4 regions of the Paenibacillus sp. FSL R7-0128 genome follow, and region 4 is predicted to be linked to each of the others. Evidence: predicted binding sites of a transcription regulator. Region 4 holds the regulator's gene; each other region holds the start of a gene.
The links. Region 4 encodes LexA, which represses DNA repair genes until DNA is damaged. Its sites were predicted from a motif close to CGAACATATGTTCG; they were not measured.
Positions count from the first base shown of each region.

Region 1: NST26_RS00520 (putative DNA modification/repair radical SAM protein) is a predicted target of LexA. The motif match lies at 2,927-2,940, and genes of this name have one in related genera.
Region 2: recA (recombinase RecA) is a predicted target of LexA. The motif match lies at 749-762, and genes of this name have one in related genera.
Region 3: NST26_RS23640 (ImmA/IrrE family metallo-endopeptidase) is a predicted target of LexA. The motif match lies at 1,577-1,590, and genes of this name have one in related genera.

Region 1 is NZ_JBBOCD010000001.1:110,116-113,889, reverse strand. It holds gene NST26_RS00530 (glycoside hydrolase family 3 C-terminal domain-containing protein) at 1-2,319, opposite strand, end outside; gene NST26_RS00525 (hypothetical protein) at 2,600-2,791, opposite strand; gene NST26_RS00520 (putative DNA modification/repair radical SAM protein) at 2,985-3,774, shown strand, end outside.
Region 2 is NZ_JBBOCD010000001.1:4,389,678-4,393,451, reverse strand. It holds gene NST26_RS18195 (competence/damage-inducible protein A) at 1-534, shown strand, start outside; gene recA (recombinase RecA) at 832-1,896, shown strand; gene NST26_RS18185 (regulatory protein RecX) at 2,012-2,749, shown strand; gene rny (ribonuclease Y) at 3,059-3,774, shown strand, end outside.
Region 3 is NZ_JBBOCD010000001.1:5,617,472-5,621,245, reverse strand. It holds gene NST26_RS23650 (undecaprenyl-diphosphate phosphatase) at 1-746, shown strand, start outside; gene NST26_RS23645 (hypothetical protein) at 757-921, opposite strand; gene NST26_RS23640 (ImmA/IrrE family metallo-endopeptidase) at 1,014-1,556, opposite strand; gene NST26_RS23635 (YjfB family protein) at 1,700-1,876, opposite strand; gene NST26_RS23630 (hypothetical protein) at 2,046-2,201, shown strand; gene NST26_RS23625 (hypothetical protein) at 2,249-2,437, opposite strand; gene NST26_RS23620 (NucA/NucB deoxyribonuclease domain-containing protein) at 2,524-2,964, opposite strand; gene NST26_RS23615 (glycosyl hydrolase) at 3,127-3,774, shown strand, end outside.
Region 4 is NZ_JBBOCD010000001.1:4,254,140-4,257,913, forward strand. It holds gene NST26_RS17565 (hypothetical protein) at 1-199, opposite strand, end outside; gene NST26_RS17570 (DUF896 domain-containing protein) at 247-456, opposite strand; gene NST26_RS17575 (LysM peptidoglycan-binding domain-containing protein) at 566-982, opposite strand; gene lexA (transcriptional repressor LexA) at 1,180-1,806, shown strand; gene NST26_RS17585 (L,D-transpeptidase) at 1,995-2,333, shown strand; gene NST26_RS17590 (hypothetical protein) at 2,413-2,631, opposite strand; gene NST26_RS17595 (hypothetical protein) at 2,746-2,967, opposite strand; gene NST26_RS17600 (hypothetical protein) at 3,059-3,418, opposite strand; gene NST26_RS17605 (hypothetical protein) at 3,434-3,706, opposite strand.

The sequences.
Region 1 (3,774 bases), 4.1 Mb from region 4:
CTCTGCCCCATAATTACTAACGACCATGTACAGATCGTTCTGGGCGCGGACCATCCAGTTCATATTCTTACGGTCTGCCGGCCCTCCGTTCACCACATCGTTCATGATCGCCCACCAGTCGGTCATGACGATCCCCTGGAAGCCCCATTCGCCGCGGAGCAGCGTGGTGTTGAGGTCATAGTTGGAAGCCGCCCAATGCCCGTTCACCGGGTTGTAGGAGGTCATGATCGAATTGGCTCCGCCCTGCTTAACTGCGATTTCGAAGCCCTTCAGGTAGATCTCACGCAGCGCGCGTTCCGATACGACAGCATCGACCTTACTGCGGTGCTTCTCCTGGTTGTTGCAGGCAAAATGCTTCAGCGTCGCATTAGAGCCGCCCTTCATAATTCCGCGTGTACATGCGGCAGCGAAGATTCCTGAGATCAGCGGATCTTCGGAGAAATATTCGAAGTTACGCCCGTTCAGCGGGCTGCGCCGGATATTCAGCCCCGGTCCCAGCAGCGCATCCACCTGGTTGCGCAATAATTCCTGGCCTTCCATAACATACAGTTCTTCCACCAGCTCCGCATTCCATGTAGCGGCCAGCAGGGTTCCAATTGATACCTGTGTTGCCTTAGCTCCACTGTCCATACGGATGCCGGAAGGGCCGTCCGCTGTAGCTGCAACCGGAATGCCGTAGCTGAACAGACTGTCGCTCACGCCCCCGAACGCCGATGCTGTACCCGGAGTTACCAGCGGGCTGCTCATTCCTTCGCCCCGGACAATCGCCGCCAAATCTTGGTCGCTTAGCTGGGCAATGAAAGTGCTCATGCTAACTTTTCCGTCATGGACATCTCTCAGGGTATATCCCTGATTGCCGGTCTGCGGAAGCGTCTGCGGCAGATTGCGTTCAATCCGCTCCGCCAGATCCACCTTGCGTGTGGGTACTTCAGAGGAGACAAGCTCATACGAACCGTCTGCCTTGCGGGCACCCGGCTTCATCCGCATGAAGCTCTCGGTAGGCGCCATAGCCTCTTGCAGCTGTTCCACGACCTTAAGCTCATCCAACACATAGCCTTCTTGTCCATCCAGAAGCACTGCTGATACGGCTTTGACGCTGGTTCCTGCATAGAAGCGGTAGGTTCCGGCTTCCAGCACATAAGCGGAAGCGTGCCCGGTCACTCCGGCGTCATCATAGGAAGCCATGGAATGGAGCGGGAAGCTTACAGTAAGGCGCTGAGACTCGCCAGGCTCCAGCAGCTTAGTCTTAGCGAAGGCTGCCAGCGCTTTGGCCGGTTGACCCAACTGTCCTTGCGGCGCTTCAACATACACCTGCACTACTTCTTTACCGGCATATACTGCTCCCGTATTCGTTACGGTGACGCCGATTTCAATCTGCGGCTCGCCCGCCTGGTTCACCAGCTTCGCTTCCTCCGGCTCCAGCTTGAAGGTCGTGTAAGAGATCCCGTAGCCGAATTCATACTGAACCTTATCGGGACAGAAGGTCTCGAAATAACGGTAGCCCACATAGATATCTTCCTCGTACAGGTTCTTGAACTCATTGCCGTAGTTGCGGGTCGACGGGTAATCCTCAATGGAATAAGCGATGGTGTCCGTCAGCTTGCCGCTTGGCGTAACCTCGCCGGCCAGAACATCGGCGATCGCGTGGCCGCCCTCCATGCCGCCATGCCAGGAATAGATCACTGCAGAGATAGGGTTCACATAAGCGGCGTCATTTACCCAGCTCATATCAATAATGTTGGATACGTTGAGCACCACAATCGTCTGTTCAAAATGAGCCGTAACCGAGACAAGCATCGCCTTCTCATCTTCCGTCAGCCGGTAGCTGCCTGCGGTATCGGCATTATCCTGATCCTCGCCCGCCGTACGTCCAATGACAACAACCGCTTTGGCTGACTGGCTTCTTGCCTGTTTCACCAGCTCGTCCGTAAGCGGCATTTCCTTCTGGTTCCACGGCTCCGCAGCCCATACCTTGCCGCCGTCATCGAACGGATTAAGCCCGATCCAAGCCTCGTAGGCTGCAGCCAGCTCTTCATTCACGCTAATGTTCTTCTTGCTGCGTAGTCCATCCAGCAGATTCGTCGTATATGCAACGTGAACGCTACCGCCCGATCCTGTACCGCTGCGGTAATAGTTCACCTGTATTCTGCCAAAAACAGCGACGCTCTCACCGTTACCCAGCGGAAGCACCTGTCCCTCATTCTTAAGCAGTACCGCACCCTCTGCGGCTACCGTCCGGCTAAATTCTGCAAAACCCTCTAACGGCACTCCAATGTTCTGTGTACTCAATTGGTTTCCTCCTGTATGTTCATTTCCCATGCTGTGGGTTGATTCTATAGATAACGCCCTCCCTGCAGGGAATATACGTTGCCTTGAATCTGTATGGTCCATCATATAGCATATCCTTCTAAGAATATAAGCTCCAGCCAGATTATTCAAGCACCGCTTGCCGGATCACCGGGATGCACATCTGTCTGCATAAATTTTTTTAGCTAAAAAGACACCTCTAATAAAAAAGACACCTGTGCGGGCGTCTCTCAAGCCTGTTCCTATGCAATCCGCTCCGCCTGAAGAGATACGGCCGGATCTTCTATTGATTTTATCTGCGGCGGCGGCCCTTCATCATGCGGTTGTACATAATAAGAGCTGCAACGATCATGCCCAGCATGGCTACACTGCCTGCCGATTCCTGCGACATGCCGAACATAAGGCAAATACTTGTCACTAACTGTCTTGTCAGCAGCGCAACCGCAATCAGCATGATGGGCCGCCATATGTTATATCCTCTCACTTCAGCAACACTCCTAACCCGGATTTCAATAACCGTATGATTCCTCATTCCATGAACCATCAGTTTCTATTATAGCACAAGACGGAATGCGCATACATTTTACACGCGGCCAAGAAGGGGGGGATACCTTTGACAAGAACGTATGTTCGGTATATAATGCTCACATATGAGGGGGATTGAGACCGTGGATGTAATGGAGAAACTAGAGATTCTGACCGCTTCCGCCAAATACGATGTAGCGTGCACTTCAAGCGGTTCCGACCGCAAGGGCCAGGCCGGGGCGCTCGGCAACACCTCCGCGATGGGCATCTGCCACAGCTTCGCGGCGGACGGCCGCTGTATTTCGCTGCTGAAGGTGTTAATGACCAACGGCTGTGTATATGATTGTGCGTACTGCATCAACCGCAAGTCCAACCCCATCCGCCGGGCTGCCTTCACCCCCGAAGAGATCGCAGATATCACCATGCAATTCTACCGCCGCAATTATATAGAAGGACTATTTCTTAGCTCAGGCATTATGCGCAATCCGGACTACACCACCGAACAGCTGATCTCAGCGCTTGAGCTGCTGCGCAATGTCTATCATTTCAACGGTTATATTCATGTAAAAGCCATCCCCGGAGCAGACGATGCCCTGCTGTCCAGACTTGGGCTGCTTGCCGACCGCATGAGCGTCAACATTGAACTGCCCTCGCAGGAGAGTCTCGGACGGCTCGCCCCCGATAAAAGCAAGGTGTCCATCCTGAAGCCGATGGGGCTGATCACAAACCGGATTAAGGAGAACCGCTCCGATATCGTCCGGTATAATCACGCACCCCGCTTCGCTCCGGCTGGACAGAGCACCCAGATGATCGTGGGGGCAACGCCGGATACCGATTACCAGATCCTTAATCTGACGGAGGGCTTATACCGCAAATACGCACTCAAGCGTGTATTTTTCTCGGCCTATACCCCTGTAATAGAGGATTCCCTCCTGCCCGCTC
Region 2 (3,774 bases), 140 kb from region 4:
TATGCTAACATCGATGTGCCGCTGGAGCAGCTGATTGTGGACTGGATGGCGGATGCGGGACTCACTCTGAGTGCTGCCGAGAGCTGTACAGGCGGTCTGCTGATGGAGAGCATTACGAATATTCCGGGCAGCGCCTCCATGTTTGCCGGAGGGATCGTGTGTTATTCCAATGATATTAAGAAGAAACTGCTGAATGTGCCTTCCGCCATGCTTGAAGGTCCGGATGCCCCGGGAGCGGTGAGCCGCGAGGTTGCGGAGGTACTGGCTGAGCAGGTGCGTATGATCGGTGACACGGACTTTGGCTTATCGGTTACCGGTGTAGCCGGACCGGGATATTCCGAGCGCAAGCCGGTGGGTCTTGTGTTCGTAGGAATGGCTGAGCGGGGCTGCAAGACAGAGGTATATGAGCTGAATCTGAAGGGCACCCGTGAGAACATCCGGCTGCGGACCGTCAAGGCGCTGCTGTACCGGTTGTGGCGCCGCCTGGAAGAACGCAAGGTTGCTACTCCGCTGGAAGGCTCGGCCTTGCAATAACTGTACGGGCCGGTATATAATTCATGTATACGGAAGAACCGTGGCTTGAGCGATCATGCTGCGGTTTTTTGTTTTATATTAGGTATAATAAATTATCCTTTGGCTGTTCCTATTAACGTAAGAAGCGGAAGAGAAGCACCTGCTGAGTTTTGCATCCGGAAGGAGGTATGTATCTTACAATAAAAGGGAGTATTATCCCCGGGAGCAAAAAAAACGAATGTATGTTCTAAAAAAGACTTGGCAAGCCCTTCAAAACACGTTATGATAATACTATAAACAGTGAAGGAAGTGGTCTGATTGTCAGATCGTCGTGCAGCGCTTGATATGGCGCTTCGTCAAATAGAAAAACAATTCGGTAAAGGTTCGGTAATGAAACTGGGAGAATCCACTCACATGAAAGTGGAAGTTGTACCTAGCGGATCTTTGGCACTTGATATTGCACTAGGTATTGGCGGACTTCCCAAAGGACGTATTATTGAAGTATATGGACCGGAATCTTCCGGTAAGACGACGGTTGCACTTCATGCGATCGCTGAAGTACAGAAGCAGGGCGGACAAGCTGCCTTCATCGATGCTGAGCATGCGCTTGATCCCAAGTATGCCAAGGCGCTTGGCGTTAACATTGATGAACTGCTGCTGTCCCAGCCTGATACGGGTGAACAGGCCCTGGAAATCGCTGAAGCGCTTGTACGCAGCGGAGCAGTAGACATCATTGTAGTTGACTCTGTAGCAGCACTTGTGCCGAAGGCAGAAATTGAAGGCGACATGGGTGATTCCCACGTAGGCTTGCAGGCCCGTCTGATGTCCCAGGCCTTGCGGAAGCTGTCTGGTGCCATTAACAAATCCAACACTATTGCGATCTTCATCAACCAGCTTCGTGAGAAGATCGGCGTAATGTTCGGTAACCCTGAGACCACTCCGGGTGGGCGCGCTCTGAAGTTCTACTCCTCTGTCCGTCTGGATGTGCGCCGGGTAGAGAGTATCAAGATGGGTAACGATGTCGTGGGTAACCGCACGAAGATCAAGGTTGTGAAGAACAAGGTAGCGCCTCCGTTCAAGCAAGCGGATGTAGATATCATGTACGGCGAAGGAATCTCCAGAGAGGGAAGCCTTGTGGATATCGGTACGGAGATGGATATTGTCAACAAGAGCGGTGCCTGGTATTCCTATGAAGGCGAACGTCTGGGTCAAGGACGGGAGAATTCTAAGCAGTTCCTGAAGGAACATCAGGATATTGCTCTGCTGATCGAGAACAAGATCCGTGAGGCAAGTAATCTCACGACTCTGGTAGAGCCACCATCTGAAGCGGCTGTGGCTGCGGAGCAAGAGGAAGAAGAGAAGCTGCTGCTTGAGATTGAGTAATTAAGTACTCCTCTACTTCTAATTGAATAATGAAGTCAAGATGGATAGGCGCCCTGTGAAGATATAACAGGGTGCCTTTTCGTAAATATTTCAGCTTAAGTAGGTGAATGGCAGGATGGTTATACAATTGGATGAGGAATTCGAAGAACAGGATGAGCAGCAGGTGCTGGCGGATTTCCCGGCAGATCAAGAGCTGGTAATTACAAAGGTAGAGCGGCTTAAGAAGTCTAATTATCGTTATCTAATCCATTTCGGAGACTACAACATGACTGTTCATGAAGATGTCATGATTAAATACCGGATGATTACCGGGAGTGCTTTTGTAAAAGCGGATCTGGAGGATATCGTTGCCGCAGACGAGCGCCAGCGGGCGTATGTGGAGGGGCTTAGGTATCTGGAACGCAAGCCCAGAACCGCACAGGAGATGGCCCGCCGTTTAAGGGAGAAGGAAATAGGGGAGACTGTTATTGCCGAAGTTCTGCTCCGCCTGCAGGAGGAACGTCTGCTAGATGATCCCTTGTACGCCAAGCAGTGGGCGGAGCAGCGGATTGTGAATCAGCGTAAGGGCAAGATGTGGATCCGGCAGGAGCTGCGGGAGAAAGGGATTGATATGTCGCTGATTGCGGAAGCGCTGGATGAGATCACACCCGAGCAGGAGCAGGAGAGCGCGCTGCAGACCGGACGGAAGAAATGGAATACGATCCGGGGAGATGTGAACGACAAACGCCGGAAGACAGGGGCGTTCCTGATGCGCCGGGGATTCTCAGGAGAAATGGTGCGCCAGGTGATCGGGATTCTGCGGGATGAGCAGGATTCTGGGGGGGAAGAAGAGGAGTTTTACTTCCCGGATTGATTCTCTTGACTTTATTACGGTTATCGACTCTCTTGACAAGGTCTTTTTATAAATAATAAAATATAACATGAATCGGCATAAACTAAGAATCCTTTTTCCTTCCCAAAAAGCAGACTCTTATGTTCCGGTTCGCGTACAACTCATATGAAATGTAATCGCCGGATAAGGCGGGCAATGTGCATGTGCAGCATGTGCAGTATGGCAATCGGTGTATTACCGGTTTTTTGTATGGTGATGAACGGATAGTTTAACAACTGCACAAATACCCAAGGGAAGATCCTTGGAGGATATCAACGAGGAGGTGAACAGATGGATCCATTGATCTGGGTCATTGTCGTTCTCGTTGTAGCTGCAGCATTCTTTGGATTCGGTTATTTTATTCGTAAATCCCTTGCAGAAGCTAAGATTTCCAGCGCAGAGAAAGAAGCCGTAGTCATCGTGGAGAACGCGAAGAAAGAGGCGGAGGCGCTGAAGAAGGAAACGGTACTTGAGGCTAAGGACGAAGTTCATAGAATCCGTACCGAAGCTGAGAAAGAAACTCGTGAACGTCGGAATGAAATCCAACGGCAAGAGCGACGTTTGCTGCAAAAGGAAGAATCGCTGGATAAAAAAATGGAATCGCTTGAACGAAAAGAAGAACAAGTAGCTAACAAAGAGAAACGAATTGATGAAACCCAACAGCAAATTGATGTAATTTACAAGAATCAGGTTACTGAACTGGAACGTATCTCCAATCTGAGCATCGATGATGCCAGAAGTATCATTCTCAGCAATGTAGAACAGGAAGTTCGCCATGAAACTGCTCAGATGATCAAGGAAATCGAACAGCAAGCTAAGGAAGAAGCGGACAAGAAAGCCCGTGAGATTATCACCTTGGCGATTCAACGCTGTGCGGCTGATCATGTGGCGGAAACTACGGTATCTGTCGTTACCTTGCCGAATGAAGAGATGAAGGGCCGGATTATCGGTCGTGAAGGCCGCAATATCCGTGCGCTGGAGACTCTGACCGGGATTGATCTTATTAT
Region 3 (3,774 bases), 1.4 Mb from region 4:
TGCCGGTCTCGTCTACCGGGCACCTTATCCTGGCAGGGGATCTGCTGAAGTTCGAGGGGGAGGCTGCGGTTACCTTCAAAATCGTGATCCAGCTAGGTGCGGTAATGGCCGTGTTGCTGCTGTATTGGAAGAAGTATGTGAACATCGGGATCAATATGCTGAAGCTGGATTTCTCCAAGAGCAAGGGACTGAACGCCATCCACATGCTCCTGGCTATGGTTCCGGCACTAGTGGTGTATCTGCTCTTCAAAGACACGATCAAGAGCCAGTTATTCGGCCCCAAGCCGGTCCTCATTGGTCTGATTGCCGGTGGTCTCTTGATGATCTTCGCTGCACGCAGCAGGAGATCCGTAACGTCAGAGACGGTAGACGGGATAAACTACAAGCAAGCCTTCGGCATCGGGCTGTTCCAGTGTCTGGCGCTGTGGCCCGGGTTCTCCAGATCCGGTTCGACGATCTCAGGCGGTCTGCTGCTGGGAACCAGCCAGAAAGCCGCTGCGGACTTCACCTTCCTGATCTCCGTGCCGGTGATGTTCGGAGCAAGCCTCCTGGACCTGTATGACAGCAGGGATCTACTCAGTACAGATACGCTGACCCTGATGCTGATCGGATTCGTGACGTCCTTCCTCGTAGCCATGATTGCTGTAGTCACGTTCATCAAGCTGATCAAGCGGCTCCGCCTGGAGTGGTTCGCGCTGTACCGGTTCGTGTTAGCGGGGCTGTTCTATGTAATTGTTATACTGTAAAATCCTGCTCTCAGCCGTATTCCTTAGGCTCCTGCAGCAGGATGGAGAAGGTCTGGGTAACGTGGTCCACTTCAATCGTCTCGATACCCACAAAATCCGGAATTTCAGGATGAACGGCATCCACGCTATATTCAGGATGAGTCAGCAATAATTGAATGACTTTCAAGGCTTCCACGTTGATCTTGATCCCCTTTACAGTAGAATCTAACCCTGTTATAGAGGGGAATCTCCGCCCTCCGGGTCTATAGCGTATTATCCCCGCAGCGCTTAGCGAATATGTCTGTGGATGATATTTCTGTCTTCGTTACGTTCCATAACAGCCATTAATTGCCCCTGGAAAATCCGTCTCTGGATCTGGTCGATCCGCTGCAGCGCGAGGGGAACGGGAACCTGGAACGCTACAGCCAGCTCGGCAACGGCATCCTCACGAAGCTCGGGCAGCGTATTCGCGGAAATCATACTATAGGGCATGGAGGCATACAGAATGAACCGGTCGGATTCATCTCTCTGCGCCTGCGTGAACACTCCGGGCATAAGCGTAGACTTGCCGGCATGCCGCAGCAGATGACAGAGCTCGTGGAGGAATTCCAGCCGCTGCAGCTCGGGAGGGAGGCGGTTGTCGATGAACATACTGTACATTCCGGCCGCAGCCTCAATCGCCTTGCTTCTGACATCCAGATAGTGTACCCAGATATTGAGCTGCTTCGCTATGTAATCAATGGAGATATCGGCCGGCTTGCGGACGCCAATGCGCTGGTATAGATCCTCTGTCCATTTCTCCAAAGCGGTCATCTGATAATAGCCTTGCATAATCAATCACCCCATATATAAGATCGTATGTTCGTGTTATTGGCCAAAAGAAAAGCCCTTAAGGGCTAAGCAGCAGTTCAGCACGTACTCTTCAACGGCTGAAATATGGAACGGGTGTTCCTATGTATGTAAGCATAAAGGAATTACGCCCGAATATCAAGTGTTTTTCCCAAGGTGGGGTGCGTGGCCTGACTCAGCATCTGAACCATATCCTGGGCGCTGCTCTGCGCCTGCTCCTTGGCAAGGCTCATCACCTGCAGCCCTGCGGCCTGCTGTAAGGATGACTGGCTCATCACTACGGATAATGCAGCAATATCCATCCGGCATTCCTCCCTTCATTTGTTGTTAAGCTATTGCTTCATACTCTATATCGACTACTGGACGCCTGTCCGTTAGGTAAAAGGCATTTCTTTGCCAATTGGCCCATGCAACGGGGCGGAATTCCACATATTCTGTGCTGTATTCAATATTCAAGAGGAGGAATTAATTATGGGAGCAGAGTATGGTTGCGGTTGTGGAAATAACGTAGGTGGAGTGAATCAGGGACCTCCAATCGTTCCGGTAGTAAGCCCTTGGACTTCGACAGGTGCCATTCTGGTTCTGTTCATTCTGCTGGTTATCATCACTAAAGCCTGTTTGTTCTAGAACCGCCTATAGCCAGTGTAGCCCTGTCCGGCCTGTGCCGGATAGGGCTATTTCTTTTTCTTCTTATGAGCACGGACCGTTGGCCCGATCTGGCGTTTGATTCTGCCTGTAGCTGCATCGGTTTCAATAATATAGAGCTCCTTGACTGTTCCTGCAAGCGCGAACCATTCCTGTAAGGCTTCAGCTTCGGACATAGGGCCGTACAGCCGTTTGCCCCGATAACAGATATAGAACACTTCCGGCTCTCCATCTAAGTTATATTATCCCATTTCATTCTACGCTTTATCGCAGTGAAATTGAACAACATCCCCCACAGGCCGGCCTATTTGAAAATAAACTCCACACGCGTACCGTCTGCGAACGCCTCCAGCTGATTGCCGACCCAGCTTCCCGCTCCGCGGTTATCACTGGGTGTTATGTACTCAATATGCGCCCCGGCTCCGCCTTCATCACACATGGCCATCGGCCATTCATCCCGGTCATAGCCTTTCTTCGTGGGGACTCCCTTCAGAGACGCCTTGCGGTTCTCCTCCGCCTCCTTGCGGTTGATCGTGCAGATGGCCGACTCTCCCTTACGGATGGCCTTCTGGATGTGCCTCGCGGTCTCCGGGTAGCGGTCTGCCGGGAACTTCAGCTTCACGACCTCCGAAGGATTCGCAGAAGGGGTCTGCGGCAGCCATTGCCCGTTCTCCTCCAGCAGGTAGGCGGCAAGACTGAGCAGGGCGATAATGATGAGACTGATGATGGACTTTTTGGCTTTCATATCTGCTCCTTTGTAAGTGGGTATGGGTATAATGCCTATGCCCTGAATAGTATAGCGTAAGAATACCGGATTGCGACAGTCCGAATTCTGTGCATTTGCCGTGCTGAAGTTCCACAATTCGTCATAATATGTACAAACACAAGGAAAAGGATGGTGGAAAATGTGGAACAGCGCAACCTCAGGGACCTGCTGGATTCAGCCTCGCGGCTGATAGGTGATGTGCAGTGGCAAGCGGCTTTTCGCAAAATACAGATGTCTCCCGCTGACGCGGAGCTGGGGGCGCCTGCACGGAAGCTGCTGGAGACGCTGTACTGGCTGCAGGGCCAGGGAATGATCAGCGGTCAGCATGATTACCTGGAGAGCCCGGATGATATCAACAACAAGCTGAAGAATACCGCTGGCAGCTACGCCGGACTACACGGTTATGAGATGGGGCCGATCAGCGGCCAGACGGAGAAGCTTATCAGCAGCCAGCGGCAGGGAGTAACCGACAGTGCGATCCGCTGGCATAAGGCCGGGGGAATCGTAGCGATGACCTATCATGCCAACTTGCCGGGCAGTGCTCCGGCCTGGACGAATGTCTCCATGAGCCTCAGCGAAGCTAATTTCAGCAAGTACATCACAGCGGGAACGCCAGAGTATACGGCAATGATTGCGGAGCTCGATAAGGTAGCTGTTTTCCTGAAAAAGCTGGATGACGCCGGTGTCCCCGTACTCTGGAGACCTTACCACGAGATGAACGGCGGCTGGTTCTGGTGGGGCCAGAAATCCTCCTTCGTGACCCTCTGGGAGATCATGTTCCAGCGGTAC
Region 4 (3,774 bases):
TCGAGCCGACCACCCAGAACATGATACCGAGCAGCATCAGTACAACGGGGAATACGATATTGCGGCCTTTGAAAATATCGATGCTTTTAGCGGCAGTCTTAGTGCTGGAAGTGTAAATGGAGTCCTTCCCCTGCTTCTTTCTTTGCTGGTTAATTTGCTTCGTGTTGCGTTGAACCATTCTTTCCCAAGAACGGGCCATGTAAGTTCCCCCTAGTCATCCTGTATTATCTATGAAAAGGCAACAGGCTAATGCTTAAGTCCGTTATTGCCTTCTTCATGCTCCGGATTGTCCACAATTTCGATGGTATCAAGCTGGGCCCGAAAGTTAGTGCGGATATTCCCCAGGTACATCTCGCGGAGCTTGGCACGTTCAGCCAGTTCCTCGTCATTCAGGCCGCCGTTCTTAGCTTTGCGTGCCAATTCATTGATGCGTGCGACCAATTCGTCAATATTCAATACGTTTCCCTCCCTCTAAATTCATTTTAACTTTGCCATGAGAAAAAGAGCTTGTCAAGGTCTACCCCCTGAAAGCTCTCACAGTCGATCATTAGTCTGACATATTCCTTCAGTATAAAGGTAAAGTCAGAATATCTCCGGCCTTAATGCCGCTGTTCTCCAAATGATTCGTCTTCATTATTCCTTCTATATATACGGCAGTCTTCATGTCCTCAGGCTTGTTGCTTAACGCAATACTCCATAAGGTATCTCCGCGTTCGACTACGATCCGCTTATCCGGCTTCATCGACGAGACCGAACCGGCAAAAACATTCCCCACCACAGTGAATCCCGAAATAACAAGCATCAGCACCAGAACCAGCTTCATCAGGCTGACCTGACGGAATAGTGATGAGAGCGCAGCGAGACTATGAAGAATCCCGTCCTTGATCTTGGTTACATAACTATGAGCAGTTGGATTACCGGGAGCGGACACCTTGATATCCTCATTATTGTAGATACTGTTGTATGTACTATACTTTAACATGATCATCATCCTCCAAACACATGTTCTTGCTTTCGAAAATAATATAACACGAACATGTGTTTCGATCAATAGTTTTTTCGGAACATTTGTTCTCTTTATTTTCATTCTCTTATTTTCCTCATTTTAGAACTTATGTTTGTACGAACGGAAGTTCTATGTTATAATTTTCCCAAACATAGTATATGGGGTTGATACCGATGTCAAAGATTTCTAGTCGTCAGCTGGCGATCCTGGAATTTATACGTAATGAAGTCCGCAGCAAGGGTTATCCTCCGTCCGTCCGCGAGATTGGCGAGGCTGTCGGCCTGGCCTCCAGCTCTACCGTGCATGGTCACTTGGACCGGCTTGAGAAGAAGGGCCTGATCCGGCGTGATCCAACGAAGCCACGTGCCATTGAATTACTCGGCCAGGAAGATTCAGAGAATGTGCATCAATTTGTCCAGACCGTTACCCGCATCCCGGTCGTGGGTAAGGTTACAGCTGGTGTTCCTATTACAGCTACAGAGAATATTGAGGATTACTTCCCATTGCCTGCTCATTATGTAGGCGATAACAAGGTATTTATGCTATCTGTTCTTGGTGACAGTATGGTGGATGCCGGAATTATGAACGGGGATTATGTCATCGTGCGCCAGCAGCAGACTGCCGACAACGGCGATATTGTTGTAGCGATGACCGAAGAAGATGAAGCAACTGTCAAGACCTTCTACAAGGAACGGGATCATATCAGGCTGCAGCCGGAGAATCCGGCGTACGAGCCTCTCCGCCTCAACCGCGTTACGATTTTGGGCCGGGTCATCGGATTATTCCGCGATATCCACTAATCTACTCCCCGCTTAAGAACAGGCTGCTCCGCACCATGCGAAGCAGCCTGTTTTATGTTCATTTTACTTCGTGTAGTGGCCAAAAAACTGAATGCAAACATTTGTTCGCATTCGGCTTTTTGGCCATTTTTTCTGCGAACCGCTGTCTAGCTCCGCACATATCCTGTTACAAAGGAGTGCTGATCTGTATGCCCAATTACCGAATTATCGTCGATCTGTCACAGCGCATGCTGTACCTGCTGGATAATGACGTTGTCACCAGAGGCTTCCCTGTCGGCATCGGCAAAATGTTAACCGTCTCGCCTGTAGGCGAATACACCATCATTAACAAACAGCCCAATCCGGGCGGTCCGTTCGGTGCCTTCTGGATGGGACTGTCCAAGCCGCATTACGGCATCCACGGAACCAATGACCCATCCTCCATCGGCCACATGGTCTCACACGGCTGTATTCGTATGTATAACGCAGATGTTCTGGCTCTAGCCGCCCTCGTTCCCATAGGTACCCGTGTCACCATCCGGGAATAGGAACGTCGCAAAAACCCTTGAGACGCCAGATTGCGTCCCAAGGGTTTTTGTGATTCATATGAATTAGAGCGGATACAGACTACAGCACACTTCTCAACAGACGGATAGCCACCGTATTCAAACGGATGGCCTCGCGGATCGATTCTCTGGCTGCCAGCAGTTCTCTTCTGGCCCGCGAACCTCTAGGCACTCTGCGCAGATTCTCATTGATTTCTTCCAGTCTCTCCAGCAGAATTGCCCGCTGTGTCAGCAGGACATTAATGGCTCTGCGAATCCGATTACGTTCTCTTTGGCTCATCTTTACACCTCTTTTACACTTGGATAGTATAAGAGATGCCAAAAATGGCTCCAAAGATTGTGTGATTCGGCAGTAATGTTAGTTAGAGCTGCAGGTAGTGGGCAGCGAATCTGCTTACTTTTTGTTCAATCGTACCCGGAATTCAAATTCATCGCGTCTATAAGTCATTCCGGCCAGCACAATGTACTCCGGTGTCCATTTCTGTACAGGTCCGGCATAATCAGCAATCACATGCGGTTTGCCATCAACCAGCTGAACGACGTAGACCTGTACCTGTGCCAGTGCGGCAGCGAATAGATCAGCATCACTGGACAGTACTTTATAAGCCGTATTCAACTTCGTTCCTCCTTGTTCCACAACCATATTAAAGATTCCGTCTCGAATCTATTCAATTATACCGGGTCATGGAACAATATGTAAACCATATTTACAGCTTAATAAACAGGATTTTGAACAATCCGATATACTTCTTCGTGGCCCCGCCATCCCGGGTAAAAAAATTGGTATTCTTAAGGTCCGGTACACTGAATACAGAAAACAAAATGTAGTTATCCCTCACGGTCAAAGACTCAATTACAGGCTGGGCCACCTGCTTGGTAATTCCGTCGCCTATTTCCTGACCGAGCGTATTTTCCAGATTCTTTACAGAATATTCACTGAATGCTTCCTTTCCCGGATTCGTAACCGCCATCACAATCAGAACAAGGATAAGGACCAGTAACGACTTACCGCCCGATCTCCTGCGGACTTTGCGTGCAGGGCTTGGCGTATCATAACGCGAATTCATTCTTTTCCCCCTCTACTACAAAATATATAGTATCTCTAGCAACATGACACCCAGCGGATTAAATATCATCCGGTACACGAACAGCATCCCACCTGTAATTCCACTGCCCCCGACATCAATGCTGCTCCAATCCCACAACGGCAGAGCCGGCGCATCCAGCCCATATTGCTCCATAAGCCTTGCTTGGGTCTCCGCTGGCACAGCCGCTCCTTCCGCCCCAGCCACCGAACAGGTTAGCGCCAGGACGAGCATCAGCGAAAGCATAATCTTATATGTATTCTTCATCATCCGCTCCCATAACTCCCACTAGGATTCTCTTCTGGTTAAGTATATAGGAGATGGAATAGTATGTAAAA